DNA from 3 places in the Cronobacter dublinensis subsp. dublinensis LMG 23823 genome. Region 3 is predicted to be linked to each of the others. Evidence: predicted binding sites of a transcription regulator. Region 3 holds the regulator's gene; each other region holds the start of a gene.

Region 1 (5,937 bases), 1.4 Mb from region 3:
TGCCGAGCACCTGTTCGCCCTGCCATTCACCCATACAGACCACGCCGGTATCCGGGATAGCGCCTGCATCAGAGCCTGCTTCGGGGCTGGTGAGCGCGAAGCAGGGGATTTCCAGCCCACGCGCCAGGCGCGGCAGATAATGGTTCTTCTGCGCTTCGGTGCCGTAGTGTTGCAGCAGTTCGCCAGGGCCGAGCGAGTTCGGCACGCCGACGGTAATCGCGAGAATACCCGAGACGCCGGAGAGTTTTTGCAGCACGCGGGACTGCGCATATGCCGAAAATTCCAGACCGCCGTACTCTTTTTTAATGATCATCGCGAAGAAGCGATGTTCTTTCAGGTACGCCCACAGCTCCGGCGGCAGATCCGCCATTTCATGGGTTATCTGGAAGTCATTGGCCATACGGCATGCTTCTTCCACCGGGCCGTCGAGGAACGCCTGCTCTTCGGCGGTCAGCTTCGGCTGCGGGTAGTTATGCAGCTTTTGCCAGTCCGGGTTGCCGCGAAACAGATCGCCTTCCCACCAGGTGGTACCGGCGTCGATCGCCTCTTTCTCGGTGCGCGACATCGGCGGCATCACCTTACGGAAGCCGCGGAACACCGGTGCCGAGATAAGCGATTTACGCATTGGCGTGACGTTAAAGGGAACCAGAATGATAGCCAGCGGCACCAGCAGCCACAGCGACCAGAGGCCAACGGCGCCCAGGGCTGCGGTCCAGGCCAGCAGGATCAGGCTGCTGAGCGTCAGGCTGACGCGGTGATAAAACAGCGCACCGATAAGTACGAGGGTGGCAACGATACTCAAGATCATCATAAAGAAAAGCTCCCTTGTTTGTAGGAGGTCTGACCACTTGTGATGATATGGTTGTAGAGGATGTTGCTTTTTTTAGCAATGCGTTCACAAAATAATTACAACCTGGCTCACATTGTTGCCGCACGTAAACGCAAAACCTGCACGCAGGCCGCGGCGTAGCACTTCTCGCTCCCGGCGCTATCCGTTACACTGCATACGGTTACTTTTTAATGCTGAAGGATATCCCTCATGTACCAGGATCTGATTCGTAACGAGCTGAACGAAGCTGCCGAAACGCTGGCTAACTTTCTGAAAGATGAAGCCAATATCCACGCTATCCAGCGTGCGGCGGTGTTGCTGGCGGACAGCTTCAAAGCGGGCGGCAAAGTGCTCTCCTGCGGCAACGGCGGTTCGCACTGCGACGCGATGCACTTCGCCGAAGAACTGACCGGACGCTACCGTGAAAACCGTCCGGGCTATCCGGCGATCGCGATTTCCGACGTCAGCCACATCTCCTGCGTCGGCAACGATTTCGGTTACGACCACATCTTCTCCCGCTATGTTGAAGCGGTAGGGCGTGAGGGTGACGTGCTGCTCGGTATCTCTACCTCCGGCAACTCCGGCAACGTGATTAAAGCCATCGAGGCCGCGCGTGAGAAGGGCATGAAAGTCATCACGCTCACCGGCAAAGACGGCGGCAAAATGGCGGGCACCGCCGATGTGGAAATCCGCGTGCCGCATTTCGGCTATGCTGACCGTATCCAGGAAATTCACATCAAAGTGATCCACATCCTGATCCAGCTGATTGAAAAAGAGATGGTTAAAGCCTGATAAGGCTGTTGTGCCGGGACGGGCGCGCGTCGCGCGTCCGGCTGCCCCAGTGACGCCTTCTGTCAGGAAGGCGGCGTGTGACGAGGTGAATCATGTGCGAACTGCTCGGGATGAGCGCCAACGTGCCGACCGATATCTGCTTTAGCTTTACCGGCCTCGTGCAGCGAGGCGGGGGAACCGGGCCGCATAAAGACGGCTGGGGCATCACCTTCTATGAAGGCAAAGGCTGTCGCACGTTTAAAGACCCACAGCCGAGCTACAACTCACCTATCGCAAAGCTGGTGCAGGATTACCCTATTAAATCCTGCTCGGTGGTGGCGCATATTCGTCAGGCGAACCGCGGCGAAGTGGCGCTGGAAAACACCCATCCGTTTACCCGCGAACTCTGGGGCCGCAACTGGACTTACGCTCATAACGGTCAGCTCACCGGTTACCGGTCGCTCGACACCGGCCCGTTTCGCCCGATTGGCGAAACCGACAGCGAAAAAGCCTTTTGCTGGTTGCTGCACAAGCTCACCACGCGCTACCCGCGCACGCCGGGCAATATGACGGCGGTCTTTCGGTATATCGCGCAGCTCGCGGGCGAACTGCGTGAGAAGGGCGTCTTTAATATGCTGCTCTCCGACGGGCGCTACGTGATGGCGTTCTGCTCCACTAATCTTTTCTGGATAACGCGCCGCGCGCCGTTTGGCGTCGCCAAACTGCTCGATCAGGATGTGGAGATTGATTTTCAGGAAGAGACCACACCGAATGATGTGGTCACAGTGATTGCCACGCAGCCGCTGACGGGCAATGAAACCTGGCACAAAATCATGCCAGGCGAGTGGGCGTTATTTTGTCTCGGGGAGCGCGTAGTTTGACGCCAGCTGCGGGTGCACCACGCTGCTGTTGAGCGGTTTGCTCACCACGTAGTTGCCATTCACCACCGAGACCACCGGCGGCTGATGGGTCGTCATAAAGTAGTCATACCCCGGTTTCAGCTGTTTCCAGAACCCGATGAAGTACGAATACTTGTGACGCTCCATGTTGGCGTCGGTCATGCGGAACGGATAAATGCTCACCTGGACGTTCGGCTGACCAAACACCAGCGCGCCGGTGACGAACTGGAAAATCTCATCGATATTTTTATCGGTCATCGCGTAGCAACCCACGGAAACGCAGGCGCCGTGAATCATCAGATATTTCCCTTCATAGCCATTAGCGCGGTCAAAGGCGTTCGGAAAACCGATATTAATCGCTTTATAAAAACGGCTGTCGGGTTTGAGCTGGCCGCGCTGCACGCTATAAAAGCCTTCCGGGCTTTTGAAATCGCCCTGACGGCGTTTCGGCCCAAGACCGCCGGAATAGTTGCAGATGCGGTAGCTATCCAGTAACTGATACTGCTCGCCCATCTTGACGTACAGCTCAAGCGTGCGCTCTTCCTTAAAGATCTGGATATAAACCGGGGAACCCATTAACTGCTGTTTTAATTCTTTTTTTATCGGGGTAACGCTGTCGCTGCTGACTGTACTGGCCCATGAAAAGCACGACACCAGAAGCATTGCGATTAACAATGCGAGTTTACGCATACTGCTTGTTTCCTTGATAAAGCCAAGACCAATGCCGGAACGGCGAAGGGATCCAAAATAAGACTATTCTGGTTCGGGAGCGCTCACATTAGCACCGCTGTTATTTTTCGCAAGCGCTGGCTACTGCGTTTACAATTAAGTTCTGCTTAACTTGCTCGCGCCGCATTGAATTTACTCAATCAGGCGGAAATAAGGAAGGTTGCCGCAGCGTCGCTTTTTTGCCAGACTGTATACACATACAGTGTGAGGCCGGGGTATGCGCAAAATCATTCATGTCGATATGGACTGCTTTTTCGCGGCGGTTGAGATGCGCGATAATCCGGCCCTGCGCGATATTCCCCTCGCCATTGGCGGCAGCCGCGAACGCCGCGGTGTGATCAGTACCGCTAACTACCCGGCGCGTAAATATGGCGTGCGCAGCGCGATGCCGACCGGCATGGCGCTCAAGCTCTGCCCGCACCTCACGCTCCTGCCCGGCCGCTTTGATGCTTATAAAGAAGCCTCCGCGCACATCCGTGACATCTTCTCGCGTTATACCCCGTTGATTGAACCGCTGTCGCTCGACGAGGCGTATCTGGACGTCACCGACAGCCCGCACTGTTACGGCTCGGCCACGCTGATGGCGCGCGAAATCCGCCAGACGATATTTAACGAATTACAGCTCACCGCGTCGGCGGGCGTGGCGCCCATAAAATTCCTCGCCAAGATAGCCTCCGATCTCAACAAGCCCAACGGACAATATGTGATAACGCCTGAAGAGGTGCCTGCATTTTTACGCACGCTGCCGCTTGGCAAGATCCCGGGCGTCGGCAAGGTGACGGCGGCGAAGCTTGAGAGCCTCGGTCTGCGTACCTGTGAGGATGTGCAAAAAAGCGATCTCGCCGCGCTGCTTAAGCGCTTTGGTAAGTTCGGGCGGGTGCTGTGGGAGCGCAGCCAGGGAATCGACGACCGCGAGATAAGCAGCGACAGACAGCGTAAATCGGTGGGCGTGGAGCGCACGCTCGCGGAAGATATTCACGACTGGGCCGAGTGCGAGGCGATTATCGAGCGCCTTTACCCTGAGCTGGAACTGCGGCTCGCGAAGGTTAAACCCGACCTGCGCATCGCGCGGCAGGGCGTCAAACTCAAGTTTAACGATTTCCAGCTGACGACCCAGGAGCATGTCTGGCCGCGCCTCAATAAAGACGACCTGATCGCGACCGCCAAAAAAACCTGGGATGAGCGACGCGCCGGGCGCGGCGTGCGGCTGGTGGGGCTGCACGTGACGCTGCTGGATCCGCAGCTCGAACGCCAGCTGGTGCTGGGACTGTAAGCTTTTTCTTGCCGGACCGGTGGGTGCGCTGCGCTTACCCACCCTGGAGAACGTTAACTTTCCAGGACGTAGGGCGGGTAAGCGCAGCGCGCCCGCCATTCCCCAAAGCGCACCCGCCACCGCGCAAATAAAAAAGGCGGCCTCGGGGCCGCCTTTATTCTGCATAAACGTTTATTTCACCGGGATCGCTTTCAGCAGCTCGGTCAGCAGGGTCCAGTACTGGCCCACGCTCTCGATATGCACCTGCTCATCCGGCGAGTGCGGTCCGGTAATGGTCGGCCCGATGGAAACCATATCCATCTGCGGGTACGGTTTTTTGAACAGACCGCATTCCAGACCGGCGTGGATCACCTGAATGTTCGGCGTTTTGTTAAACAGACGCTGGTAGGTTTCTCGCACCAGATGCATCACCGGCGAACTGGCGTCCGGCTGCCAGCCCGGATAGCTGCCTTTGGCGACGGTCTGCGCGCCCGCAAGCTTACCGAGCGACTCCAGCATGCCCACCACGTAATCTTTACCACTGTCGATGAGCGAGCGGATCAGGCAGATGATTTCCGCCTGCTCGTCGTTCATGGTCACCACGCCCACGTTCAGGGAGGTTTCCACCACGCCTTTTGCGACGTCAGAATTGCGGATAACGCCGTTCGGCATCGCGTTCAGCAGCGCGACAAAGGTATCGCGGCTCTGCGCGGTCAGCGCGGCTTTATCGGTCGTGGCCGCTTCCAGCAGAACGGTAATGTTCTTCTCTTTAACGGACAGCTCGTTTTTAAGAATGGCGAGGAAGGTATCCGCCAGCGCTTTCAGCTCGCCCGCTTTAGCGGCAGGCACCGCGACGGTTGCGAACGCTTCGCGCGGGATGGCGTTACGCAGCGTACCGCCGTTAAAATCCACCAGGCGTAAATCCAGGTCCTGCGCATGCGCGAACAGGAAACGGGCCAGCAGTTTATTGGCGTTGCCGAGGCCCAGGTGGACATCGCCGCCGGAGTGGCCGCCTTTCAGGCCTTTGAGCGTCAGTTTAAACGTCTCGAAACCGGCCGGGATCGCCTCGCGGGAAACTTTCAGCGTGGAGATAAAATCGATGCCGCCGGCGCAACCCATGTAGATTTCGCCTTCTTCTTCGGAATCGGTGTTGATCAGAATATCCGCCTGCAGCCAGCCTGCCTGCAGACCGAACGCGCCGTCCATCCCGGCTTCTTCGGTCATGGTCAGCAGCACTTCCAGCGGGCCGTGCTCGACGGAATCATCCGCCAGCACCGCCAGCGCGGAGGCCATGCCGATGCCGTTGTCCGCGCCAAGTGTAGTGCCACGTGCTTTCACCCACTCGCCGTCGATGTACGGCTGGATAGGATCTTTCGTGAAGTCATGAACGGTGTCGTTATTTTTCTGCGGCACCATATCCAGGTGCGCCTGCAGCACGACCGGCTTGCGGTTTTCCA
Region 2 (5,937 bases), 370 kb from region 3:
AACGTTTTGTGGTAACCAGCGGGAAGCCTTCCTGCAAGTTAAAACGCATCTGGTGGCCGAAAATAGAGAGCGTACCGGTGCCGGTACGGTCATCTTTTTGTGCTCCCTCATGGAGCACTTTGTTCATCAGTTCAAGGTACTGTTTCATGGCATCTCACGAAAGTTGCTGCTGTGGGCGGCGGCGATAAGCCCAGACCATCATGGCTGCGCCTGCGACAATCATCGGAATGGAGAGAATCTGCCCCATGCTGATGTACTGCACCCACTCGCCGGTAAACTGCGCGTCCGGCTGACGGAAAAATTCAACGATAATGCGGAAAGCGCCATAACCTATCAGGAACAGACCGGAAACAGCCCCCATCGGGCGCGGCTTGCGGATAAACAGGTTAAGGATGATGAAGAGCACGATGCCTTCCAGGAACAGCTCATAAAGCTGCGACGGGTGACGCGGCAGCACGCCGTAAGTATTAAACAGCGATTGCCATTCCGGATGTGTGGCCAGCAGGCTGATATCTTCGCTGCGCGAGCCAGGGAAAAGCATGGCGTAAGGGAAGCCGGGATCGACGCGGCCCCACAGTTCACCGTTGATAAAGTTGCCCAGGCGGCCCGCGCCAAGCCCAAACGGGATCAGCGGCGCGATAAAATCGGAAACCTGGAAGAAGTTACGTTTAGTACGCTTCGCAAACCAGATCATGACGCAGATAACGCCGATAAGCCCGCCGTGGAAGGACATCCCGCCATCCCAGACGCGGAACAGATAGAGCGGGTTTTCAAGGAACAGCGGCAGGTTATAAAACAGCACGTAACCGATACGGCCACCGAGGAAAACGCCGAGGAAGCCCGCGTACAGCAGGTTTTCAACTTCGTTTTTCGTCCAGCCGCTGCCGGGACGATTCGCGCGACGAACGGCGAGCCACATGGCGAAGACAAAGCCCACCAGATACATCAGTCCGTACCAGTGAAGCGAAACCGGCCCAAGCGAGAAAATTACCGGATCAAAATCGGGAAAATGCAGATAGCCACTATTCATCTGTCACCAAAACCTGTTGTTATCCCGCTGAAAGTGGACAGCGGGTGAGATGCTGCGCCCTTTTCCGGACGCTCCTGAGGCAGCGAATCATAGCATAAAGCCCAGCGTGGGCGAGGTCAGGAAGTTGTAAAAGATGTGTAAGAGCATGCGCTGTCGCGGCGTTACAGACCGCCGCGGATCAAGCCGCCCATGCCGCGACGTTCCATAAACGCCGCCACCTGATGGCGCACTTCGGTAGCCGACTGGGATTCGAGGCTGCGACCGCTCAGCGTCTCGGCTTCTTCCAGGGTGATATGGCGTAGCAGGTACTTAACACGGGCGACCGAGCGGCCGTTCATGGAAAGATGGTGATAGCCCATGCCGACCAGCAGCGCGACGCACATCGGGTCGCCTGCCATTTCGCCGCACAGGCAGAGATCAATGCCGAGACGCTGCGCCTCAAGCGCAATCATCTTCAGCGCGCGCAGCATCGCCGGATGCAGGCTGTCATACAGGCTGGCGACACGCGTATTGTTGCGGTCTACCGCCAGCAGATACTGGGTTAGGTCATTGGTGCCGACGGAGATGAAGTCAATGCGGCGGGCCAGGTGAGGCAGCATAAAGAGCATCGACGGGACTTCCACCATCACGCCGAGCCGGGGTTTGGGGATCTCATAGCCGAGCATCTCTTCCATTTCGCGACCCGCGCGATCGATGAGCCGACGCGCTTCGTCCACTTCATCGATGCTGGTGATCATCGGCAGCAGAATACTGAGGTTACCCGTCGCCGCGTTAGCACGCAGCATGGCGCGCACCTGGATCAAAAAGATCTCAGGCTGATCGAGCGTAATACGAATGCCGCGCCAGCCGAGACACGGGTTTTCTTCGCTTATAGGCATATAAGGCAGCTGTTTATCAGCGCCGACGTCCAGCGTGCGCAGCGTTACCGGCTTGTCGTTAAACATCTGCAACATGCCCTGATACTGCGCCACCTGCTCTTCTTCCGACGGAAAGCCGCTTTGCAACATGAAAGGGATTTCAGTGCGGTAGAGACCAATCCCGTCGATACGGCTGCCGAGCTTCTCTTCATGCTCCGGGCTCAGGCCCGCATTCAGCATGACCTGCACCCGCTCGCCGCTTTTAAGACAGGCAGGCTGGTCGACGTAGTCTTCCGCGAGGCGGCTAAGCTCGTTCTCTTCGCTGATGAGCCGCTGATATTCATGTAACAATACCGGGCTCGGGTCGACCAGCAACTCGCCGCGGTAGCCATCCACCACCAGCATACGGTGATGCAGCACCGAAGGCTGGATATCCGCGCCCATGACGGTCGGGATGCCCATCGCGCGCACCATAATGGCGGCATGGGAGTTCGCCGCTCCGTCGCGTACCACGACGCCCATTAACCGGTCATGCGGCAGTTCGGCAAGCGTGGTCGCGGAAAGTTCGTCCGCCACCAGCACGAAGCGCTCAGGCCAGGTGTTGGGGCTCTGGATGTTATCGTCAAGGTGGAACAGCAGGCGCTGCCCGAGCGTGCGCAGATCGCCGGCGCGCTCTTTGAGATAACCATCATTGAGCGCGGCAAACTGCTCGGCGAATTTCTCAATGACCTTTTTCACCGCCCACTCGGCGACCGAGCCTTTATCCACCTCGTCGTAGAGTTCACGACGCAGCCGCGCGTCCGATAACAGGTGCGAGTAGAGATCGAAAATCGCCGCTGTCTCTTTCTGTGCACCGGCGGCAAAGCGTTTACTGTAGCGACGAAATTCGCCTGCGGCCTCTTCCAGCGCGGTGGTGAGACGTTCACGCTCAAGCCCCGTGTCGAGCGTGGAGGCTTCGTACACTTGCTCCATGAGCGGCAACGTGGCGTCCATCCAGCCCTGGGCTATCGCCACTCCCGGCGAAGCCGGCAGCGCGCGAATACGGGTCTGGCGGTACTGACCAAACAGCGCGGTAAGCTGCGACTGCGACAGAATGGCCGCCATCTGGGTGGCGAGCGTTACCAGGAATGACTCTTCGCTCTCGTCGTACTGACGCAGCTCGCGCTGCTGGACGACTAATACGCCAAGCAGCTGGCGGCGCTGAATAATCGGCACGCCGAGAAAGGCGCGAAAGCGTTCTTCGCGCACGGAAGGAATGTATTTAAAGCTGGGGTGTTTTTGCGCGTCCGCGAGGTTAATCGGCTCGGCGAGGCGACCGACCAGCCCGACGATGCCCTCGTCGAAGGCAAGCGTGACGGTACGCCCGCGCGGTTTTTTAAGCCCCCGGGTCGCCATCAGGTAATAGCAACGCCGGTCGTGGTCGGCGAGATAAACCGAACAGACTTCGGTATCCATCGCAAGGCAAATATCCGTGACAAGAATATCCAGCGCCTCGTTGAGGCGCGGGGCGCTGGCAACTTTCTCGACTATTTCTCGCAACCGGGTGAGCATAATTTGCGTGGCTTAACCTCTTTTACGTCGCCAGGCAGGCGAAGGATTACGCTGCGGTGGCGCGCTCTCCTGCATCGGCATCACTACGCTTGCGAACTCCTTCATGACCCGACGATAAACATCGCGCTTAAAGGAGACGACCTGGCGCACCGGATACCAGAAGCTCACCCACCGCCAGCCGTCAAATTCTGGCGTACTGCTGGTTTGCATGTTGATATCGGCATCGTTGCTCATTAACTGCAGAAGAAACCACTTTTGTTTCTGGCCGATACATACCGGCTTTGTGTCCCAACGCACCAAACGTTTTGGTAATTTGTAACGTAACCAGTTTCGGGTTGTGGCAAGGATACGCACATCTTTTCGCTGTAAGCCGACCTCTTCGAAAAGCTCGCGGTACATCGCCTGCTCCGCCGACTCGCCAGGATTAATGCCGCCTTGCGGAAATTGCCAGGAGTGCTGACCAAAACGTCTGGCCCACATTACCTGCCCCTGACGATTACAGATCACGATACCAACATTCGGGCGGTAGCCATCATCATCGATCACCGGACTACCTCAAAATAAACCTGGATAGTAACGATTGTTTCATACTCCTCATTGACGGTAAACCACTCTGTTAGCGGGTGTGAACAGGAATAACATTTGAATAACTCACAAAAATATGCGGGGTTATAAACAGGTAGCAGGGATGAACCTGGCTTTTATTCACTTTTTCTGTGGATATCTTTGTGAAGAAGTAGCTTATTACCCAGGGAAAACCCAAAACAACCCTGAACCAAGGATAATTCTTATAGATAAAATTGTATTGCTATTCAAAAGATTAAATTTAAAAAAGCATGATACTCACTGCGCAATGTGACGATCGTCACACTGGAGATCCTTACTCTGATGAAAGATCGACCAGCGTCGTTTTTATCCACAGATTATGCCAATAAGTTAGACACAATTTGCGGAAAAAGACGGTTTTCCCCTGTCGTCAAGGCTGTAAATCGAAACAGTAGTGGGGGATTTACACAGTTATCCCATTTTTCTGTGGATAAACTGGTGTAAGATCCTGTTTATTGTCGGTGACCAGATTTGAACAACCTCGGTTTTCGACGCGAGAAATTTCTTTCTTAACGTTAAAAATCATTTTAAATCATAGCATTGTCTTGTTTGCTCACAAGCAGATAAACTCTTTCCACAAGCAGGCTTTTTGCTGTTCATTTTTTAAACAGAAGGTGTTTTTTATGGTTTCTCTCGCTCCCCTCGCCCGGCCGCCCGAAGATGAAGCGCAGCTGCTGGGCCAGGCGCAGCAGCTGGCCGGGCTAACGCTTGGTGAGCTGGCGGCGCTGGCGGGGCTCGAAACGCCAGCGGATTTGCGGCGCGATAAAGGCTGGACGGGCGTTCTGCTGGAACGCTGGCTCGGTGCCAGCGCAGGCAGCAAACCGGAACAGGATTTCGCCGCTATCGGCGTGGAACTGAAAACGATCCCCGTAGACCGCCAGGGACGCCCGCTTGAAACCACTTTTGTCTGTGTCGCGCCGCTCACCGGCAACACCGGCGTGACGTGGGAAACGAGCCACGTGCGCCATAAGCTTAAGCGCGTCCTGTGGGTGCCGGTGGAAGGCGAGCGCGCGATCCCCCTCGGCGAGCGCCGCGTCGGCGCGCCGCTGCTCTGGAGCCCGTCGGCGCAGGAAGAAGAACAGCTGCGCCGCGACTGGGAAGAATTAATGGATCTCATTGTTTTAGGTCAGGTAGAGCGCATTACTGCCCGCCACGGCGAAGTGCTACAGCTGCGCCCGAAAGCCGCCAACAGTAAAGCGCTGACGCCAGCGTTCGGCGTCCACGGCGAGCCCATCATGACGTTGCCGCGCGGCTTTTATCTGAAGAAGAACTTCACCGCCGCCCTGCTGGCGCGTCATTTTTTGTTATAAACACCTTAAATTTTTGTCAACAGCCTGCCTCAGACGCATATAATTAGCGTTTTGTTTCTTTGAGCAGGACTTTTTGAATGTTGTTTGCATGGATAACCGATCCTAATGCCTGGCTGGCGCTCGGTACGCTGACGCTGCTGGAGATTGTACTGGGGATCGACAATATTATTTTTCTCTCGCTTGTTGTGGCGAAGCTGCCGAAATCGCAGCAGGCGCTGGCGCGCAAGCTGGGCCTCGGCGCCGCGATGATCATGCGCCTCGCGCTGCTGGCGTCGATCGCCTGGGTGGTGCGGCTTACCAATCCGCTGTTTACGGTGTTCGATCAGGCCATTTCGATGCGGGATCTGATCCTGCTGCTGGGCGGCCTGTTCCTCATCTGGAAGGCCAGTAAAGAGATCCACGAAACGATCGAGGGCGAAGAGGAAGGGCTAAAAACCAACGTTCACTCTTTCTTCGGCGCCATCGTCCAGATCATGCTGCTGGATATTATCTTCAGTCTGGATTCCGTCATTACCGCAGTGGGCCTCTCCGATCATCTGTTTATCATGATGGCGGCGGTAGTGATTGCCGTAGGCGTCATGAT
Region 3 (5,937 bases):
GCATTGATGCCATGCAACACGGAGAGGCGCTGCGCCACGGTTCGGCTCTCTTTTTCCAGCGTGCCGCGGTTGATGGACGGATTCGCGCTCAGCAGCCAGAAGGTGATCGCGTAGCGTTGCAGCGTTTCGCGAACGCCCGCCGCCAGCAGTTGCAACGTGCGGGAGCGCGCCGGGTTAACCTGCAACCAGACGTCATCCGCAAGGATGAGCCCCTGGCGCGCCAGTTCGTTAACCAGCGCATCGACCACGGCGGCCACTTCTTCTTTTTCCCAGCGCAGGAACAGCTCCGCCTTGAGCATCGGGAACAGCAGTTCGACCTGCTGCTGCACCGCCTCGCGGCTGATGCGGCGATGCTGCGTCACGATAGCGGCGATAAGCGAAGGCAGCACCAGCATATGCATGATGTTGTTACGGTAATAGGTCATCAGCACGGCCTGCTCGCGCGGCAGAATGATGATATCGCCGATGGTGTCCTTCTCGACCTCGAACTTGTTCATCTGCAGCGCATGCTCGATGAGCTGTGTGGCCGTCGCGTCCGGCACCGTGGCGTCCGACGCGTACGGTACGTTGCGCAGCAGGCTCACGTAGCACTCCAGCTGTTCGGTCAGCTGCTCGCGGGTTAACGAGCGCTGGCGCGACGCCAGTAGCGCGGTGCAGCAGAGGTTCATGGCGTTAGCCGCGCCCGCGTTGTTGATGCGCACCATCAGCTGTGCCGCAATCTCATTGACCGTTGGCGTCAGCCATGCCGGACGCACCGCTTCGATAGGATCGATAGCGTCGCGCCACTCCGGCACATGCTGGTTAAGGAAGGCGATAAGCGGCAGCGGCTCGCCGAAGTTCACGTAACCCTGGCCTAAGTTACGCAGCTTGCTCAGGCCGCGGAGCATTTGCAGCAGGCTCTCTTTTTCCTTGGTGGCACCGCGCAGCTCTTTAGCGTAAGTGCCCACTTCCATCACGTGTTCATAGCCGATGTAAATCGGCACCAGCGTAATCGGACGCGTGCCGCCGCGCAGCATCGCCTGGATGGTCATAGAGAGCGTGCCGGTTTTCGGGTCGAGCAGACGACCGGTGCGTGAACGCCCGCCCTCAACGAAGTACTCTACCGAATAGCCGCGGCTGAACAGTTCACCCAGGTATTCGCGAAACACCGTGGAATAAAGCTTATTACCTTTAAAGGTGCGGCGAATAAAGAACGCGCCCAGGCGACGGAAAATCGGCCCGGCAGGCCAGAAGTTCAGGTTGATACCGGCAGCGATATGCGGCGGCACTAGCCCCTGATGATAGAGCACGTAGGAGAGCAGCAGATAGTCCATGTGGCTGCGATGGCAGGGCACATACACAATCTCATGGCCGTCGTGGGCCAGCTGACGCACGCGCTCGGCGTTATGGACGTTGATGCCCTGATAGAGACGGTTCCAGGTAAAGCCCAGTACGCGGTCTGTAAGGCGAATCGCCTCATAAGAGAAATTGGCGGCGATCTCTTCCATTAACGCCACGGCGTTCTGCTGGGCTTTCTCGTGCGAGATTTTTTTGGTGCGCGCTTCGTCTTCAACGGCGCGGGCGATAGCTTTTGACGAGAGCAGCTTGTTAAAGAGATCCTGACGCGCCGGCAGACGCGGACCGACGGCGGCGAGGCGCTGGCGGGCGAAATGCATGCGCGCCACGCGGGCCAGCTTCTGGGCGATACGCTTGTCGGTGCCGTGCTCGGTCGCCATGCGGCGCAGTGACACCGGCGGCGAGAAACGGACAAAGCTGTCGCGGCCAAGCCAGGAGACCGCAAAGAATTTCTGAATGCCGTTTAACATGCGCAGCGGCGGGTTTTCTTCGCCTTTTTCGCGGCCCGGTGCGCGACCGAACATGACGGAGACGGGCACCATCTGGACGTCGAGATCCGGGTTGCTGCGGTGCAGGTCAAGATAGTTGTGGAACAGCTTGATCGACTCTTCTTTCGGCGTGTAGTACGTGAACACGCGCGGGCCGCCATGGATAAACACATGGCGCGGCAACTCGGTGCCGTCGATAACCAGCGGCTCCAGAGGGTCCGGCAGATCGTGCGCCAGGCACTGGGCCCGCAGCGTCAGGAGATCTGCCTTCGAGTTATATGGCAGCACGTACATGATGGGACGTGACGTGTCGAGCCCAAGTTCGGGGCAGGGCGCCGCCGGGATGGACTTGCTTTTTACCAGCACGCTTAATGGTAAATTAAGTAATTTGTAGTAAATTCGTGGCCAACCGGACATAAACGATGTAAAGCCTCTGGTTAATAATGCAATTGCGGCGCAAGAATATCAGAAACTCCGTAGAATTTCTGTGGTGCTTCTTTATCGAAGCGCATTAGCATTGACGCCTGAATTTAAAAAAGGTTTCTTGTCATGGCCAATAACACCAAGGGATTAACCCGAATTATTAAAGCAGCTGGCTATTCCTGGAAGGGATTGAGCGCTGCCTGGAAAAATGAAGCGGCGTTTCGCCAGGAGGCGGTCGCCGTTATTGCTGCAATTATTATCGCTTGTTGGCTGGACGTCGACCCGATGACCCGTGTCATGCTCATAAGCTCCGTGATGCTGGTGATGATCGTCGAGATCCTCAACAGCGCCATCGAAGCGGTAGTGGACCGTATCGGTCCTGAATTTCATGAGCTTTCGGGCCGCGCCAAGGACATGGGCTCCGCCGCCGTGCTGATGTCGATTATCCTTGCGCTGGTCGTGTGGGTCACGCTGCTCTGGCAGCATTTGCGATAAGTTTTCCAGAAATCGCTAAAGAAGCGCTTTTTTAACCGGTTATGGTTTTAAAATCGCCTTTAGCTGTATATACTCACAGCATCACTGTATATGCACCCAGGGGGCGGAATGAAAGCATTAACTACCAGGCAACAAGAGGTGTTTGATCTCATTCGGGATCACATCAGCCAGACCGGCATGCCGCCTACGCGCGCGGAAATTGCGCAACGTCTGGGGTTCCGTTCGCCTAACGCGGCGGAAGAGCACCTGAAAGCGCTGGCGCGCAAAGGGGTGCTGGAGATTGTTTCTGGCGCATCGCGCGGTATTCGTCTGCTGCAGGAAGAAGAAAACGGCCTGCCGCTGGTAGGGCGTGTCGCTGCGGGCGAACCGCTGCTGGCGCAGCAGCATATCGAAGGCCACTATCAGGTCGATCCGGGCCTGTTTAAGCCGAATGCCGATTTTCTGCTGCGCGTTAGCGGGATGTCGATGAAAGACATCGGGATCATGGACGGCGACCTGTTAGCCGTGCATAAAACGCAGGATGTACGCAACGGCCAGGTCGTTGTGGCGCGTATCGACGATGAAGTGACGGTAAAACGCCTGAAAAAGCAGGGGAATGTCGTTGAGCTGCTGCCGGAAAACAGCGAGTTTAAACCTATCGTTGTCGATCTGCGTGAGCACAACTTCTCTATCGAAGGCCTCGCGGTCGGCGTTATTCGCAACGGCGAATGGCTCTGACAGCGTTACCGGCCTCGTGACGCTTCATTACCGTAACTGGCCCGCCCCGGTTACGGTAATGGCTCTCCGGCTTCGCGACCTCTCTTAACGGTTTTCTTCGCGTAACGGCATCGGAACGCCATATGCCCTTTCTGACCTCTACCGACAAAGCCCTCTGGCGCCTCGCGCTGCCAATGATTTTCTCCAATATCACCGTGCCCCTGCTCGGGCTGGTCGATACCGCAGTGATAGGCCATCTCGACAGCCCGGTGTATCTGGGCGGCGTCGCAGTCGGCGCGACCGCCACCAGCTTTTTGTTTATGCTGCTCCTCTTTTTGCGTATGAGCACCACTGGCCTTACTGCTCAAGCGTTCGGCGCGCGTGATCCGGCAGCGCTGGCCCGCGCGCTGGTACAGCCGATGGCGCTGGCGTTGCTTGCTGGCGCGCTGATTATCGCGCTGCGTGAACCGCTTATTCACCTGGCGTTACATATCACCGGCGGTAGCGAGGCTGTGCTGGCGCAGGCGCGGCGGTTTCTCGAAATTCGCTGGCTGAGCGCGCCCGCGTCGCTGGCGAATCTGGTGCTGCTGGGGTGGCTGCTCGGCGTGCAATATGCGAGAGCGCCGGTCATTCTGCTGGTCGTCGGTAATCTGCTTAATATCGCGCTCGATCTCTGGTTTGTGATGGGGCTGGGCCTGAATGTACAGGGCGCGGCGCTTGCGACCGCCATCGCGGAGTACGCGACGCTTGGCATCGGGCTTATTATGGCGGCGCGCGTTCTGCGCCTGCGCGGCATTACGCGCCTGATGCTGAAAACCGCCTGGCGCGGCGGCGTCGGCAGGCTGCTGGCGCTGAACCGGGACATCATGCTGCGCTCGCTGCTGCTGCAACTCTGTTTTGGATCCATTACTGTGCTTGGCGCGCGGCTCGGCAGCGATATCGTCGCCGTTAACGCGCTGCTGATGACGCTACTCACCTTTACCGCCTATGCGCTCGACGGCTTTGCCTACGCGGTGGAAGCCCACGCCGGTCAGGCGTTCGGCGCACAGGACAAATCGCAACTGCATAGCGTCTGGCGCGCCGCGTGCCGACAGGCGGGCATGGTGGCGCTCGCGTTCACGCTGCTGTATGCCGTCGCCGGGCCGTCTATCGTGTCGCTGCTAACCTCCCTGCCATCGCTGCAGGCGCTGGCGCAGCCTTATCTCTTCTGGCAGGCGATCCTGCCTCTCGTCGGCGTCTGGTGTTATCTGCTGGACGGCATGTTTATCGGCGCGACGCGCGGGGCCGAGATGCGCAACAGCATGGCTGTCGCGGCGCTGGGGTTTGGACTGACGCTGCTAACGCTGCCGTATCTCGGCAACCACGGGCTGTGGCTGGCGCTCACCGTGTTTCTGGCGCTGCGCGGGCTGTCGCTTGGCTATTTATGGCGTCGCGGGCGCCTGCTGCACTGAACTTTTCATCACGAATAAGCGGGTGCCGTCAGGGGAGTAATTGTCGGCTCCGGCGCTTCGTTATGGTTAAAGATTCTGAATATTCCGCCACGGTTAAAATTGACGTCTAAAATGAATAGTACGTTCAGCAAATGATGAAGATAACTCTGGCTGAGCCCCCACAGGAAAACCTGTGAGACTGATTCACTACCGAATGTTAAAGGAGACGTCTATGAACAGAGATGAAGCTGGCGGTAACTGGAAACAGTTTAAAGGTAAAGTGAAAGAACAATGGGGTAAATTAACCGACGATGACATGACCATCATCGAAGGGAAACGTGACCAGCTGGTAGGTAAAATCCAGGAGCGTTACGGTTACGCGAAAGACGAAGCGGATAAGGAAGTCACTGACTGGGAATCTCGCCACGATTACCGCTGGTAATCTGCTGGCTACCACCTCAACGGTATTTTCCCCTGAGGCTGCCCTGCCCGACGGTACAAGGATGTACCACCCACACTTTCCTGTTTTAACGTCCTTTCTTTTTCACCGTAATGCTGTGGTCATGTCCGCACTGGCCCTGGTGACGACACGCTTCGACTTCCACGCAGGCCGCGCAAAGCCCGTGCGCTTCAATGACATTATGGCGCAGCGCAAAGCCCATTTTCGCCGCGAGCGCATGCATAATATCTTCCACCCCTTCCGCTGCTTCCTCTTTCACCACGCCGCAACGACCGCAGATAAACATGGCTGACGTATGCGCCGGGTTGTCGAACAGATGACACAGCACATAGCTGTTGGTGGATTCCACCTTATGGACGAATCCTTGTTCGAGCAGAAAATCGAGCGCGCGATAGACGGTTGGCGGTTTCGCCTGCGGCTCGGTTTCGCGCAGCAGATCGAGCAGATCATACGCGCTGATGGCACCCGGCTGTAGCGTCATCAGGCGCAGCACTTCGAGGCGCTGCGGAGTCAGGCGCACATTACGTTGCTGGCAGAGCTTTTCAGCCTGCGCCAGAACTTCCTGCGAAATCGTCGTATCCATCGGCATCCTCTATGAATCATGATTAAG

Evidence for each region. The regulator LexA, encoded in region 3, represses DNA repair genes until DNA is damaged. The targets are predictions, from matches to a motif close to TNCTGTATGTACATACAGNA.
Region 1: a site for LexA is predicted at 3,414-3,433, ahead of dinB (DNA polymerase IV). Genes of this name have one in related genera too.
Region 2: a site for LexA is predicted at 4,419-4,438, ahead of mutH (DNA mismatch repair endonuclease MutH). Genes of this name have one in related genera too.

What each region holds. Positions count from the first base shown of each region.
Region 1 covers NZ_CP012266.1:927,503-933,439, forward strand. Annotated here, with positions in the region: gene fadE (acyl-CoA dehydrogenase FadE) at 1-811, opposite strand, end outside; gene lpcA (D-sedoheptulose 7-phosphate isomerase) at 1,040-1,621, shown strand; gene AFK67_RS04260 (class II glutamine amidotransferase) at 1,714-2,481, shown strand; gene dpaA (peptidoglycan meso-diaminopimelic acid protein amidase) at 2,452-3,189, opposite strand; gene dinB (DNA polymerase IV) at 3,446-4,501, shown strand; gene pepD (cytosol nonspecific dipeptidase) at 4,673-5,937, opposite strand, start outside.
Region 2 covers NZ_CP012266.1:3,612,487-3,618,423, forward strand. Annotated here, with positions in the region: gene thyA (thymidylate synthase) at 1-148, opposite strand, end outside; gene lgt (prolipoprotein diacylglyceryl transferase) at 155-1,030, opposite strand; gene ptsP (phosphoenolpyruvate--protein phosphotransferase) at 1,192-3,438, opposite strand; gene rppH (RNA pyrophosphohydrolase) at 3,451-3,984, opposite strand; gene mutH (DNA mismatch repair endonuclease MutH) at 4,668-5,354, shown strand; gene AFK67_RS16700 (TerC family protein) at 5,432-5,937, shown strand, end outside.
Region 3 covers NZ_CP012266.1:3,985,055-3,990,991, reverse strand. Annotated here, with positions in the region: gene plsB (glycerol-3-phosphate 1-O-acyltransferase PlsB) at 1-2,240, opposite strand, end outside; gene AFK67_RS18455 (diacylglycerol kinase) at 2,373-2,741, shown strand; gene lexA (transcriptional repressor LexA) at 2,850-3,458, shown strand; gene dinF (MATE family efflux transporter DinF) at 3,581-4,888, shown strand; gene AFK67_RS18440 (CsbD family protein) at 5,100-5,309, shown strand; gene zur (zinc uptake transcriptional repressor Zur) at 5,395-5,910, opposite strand.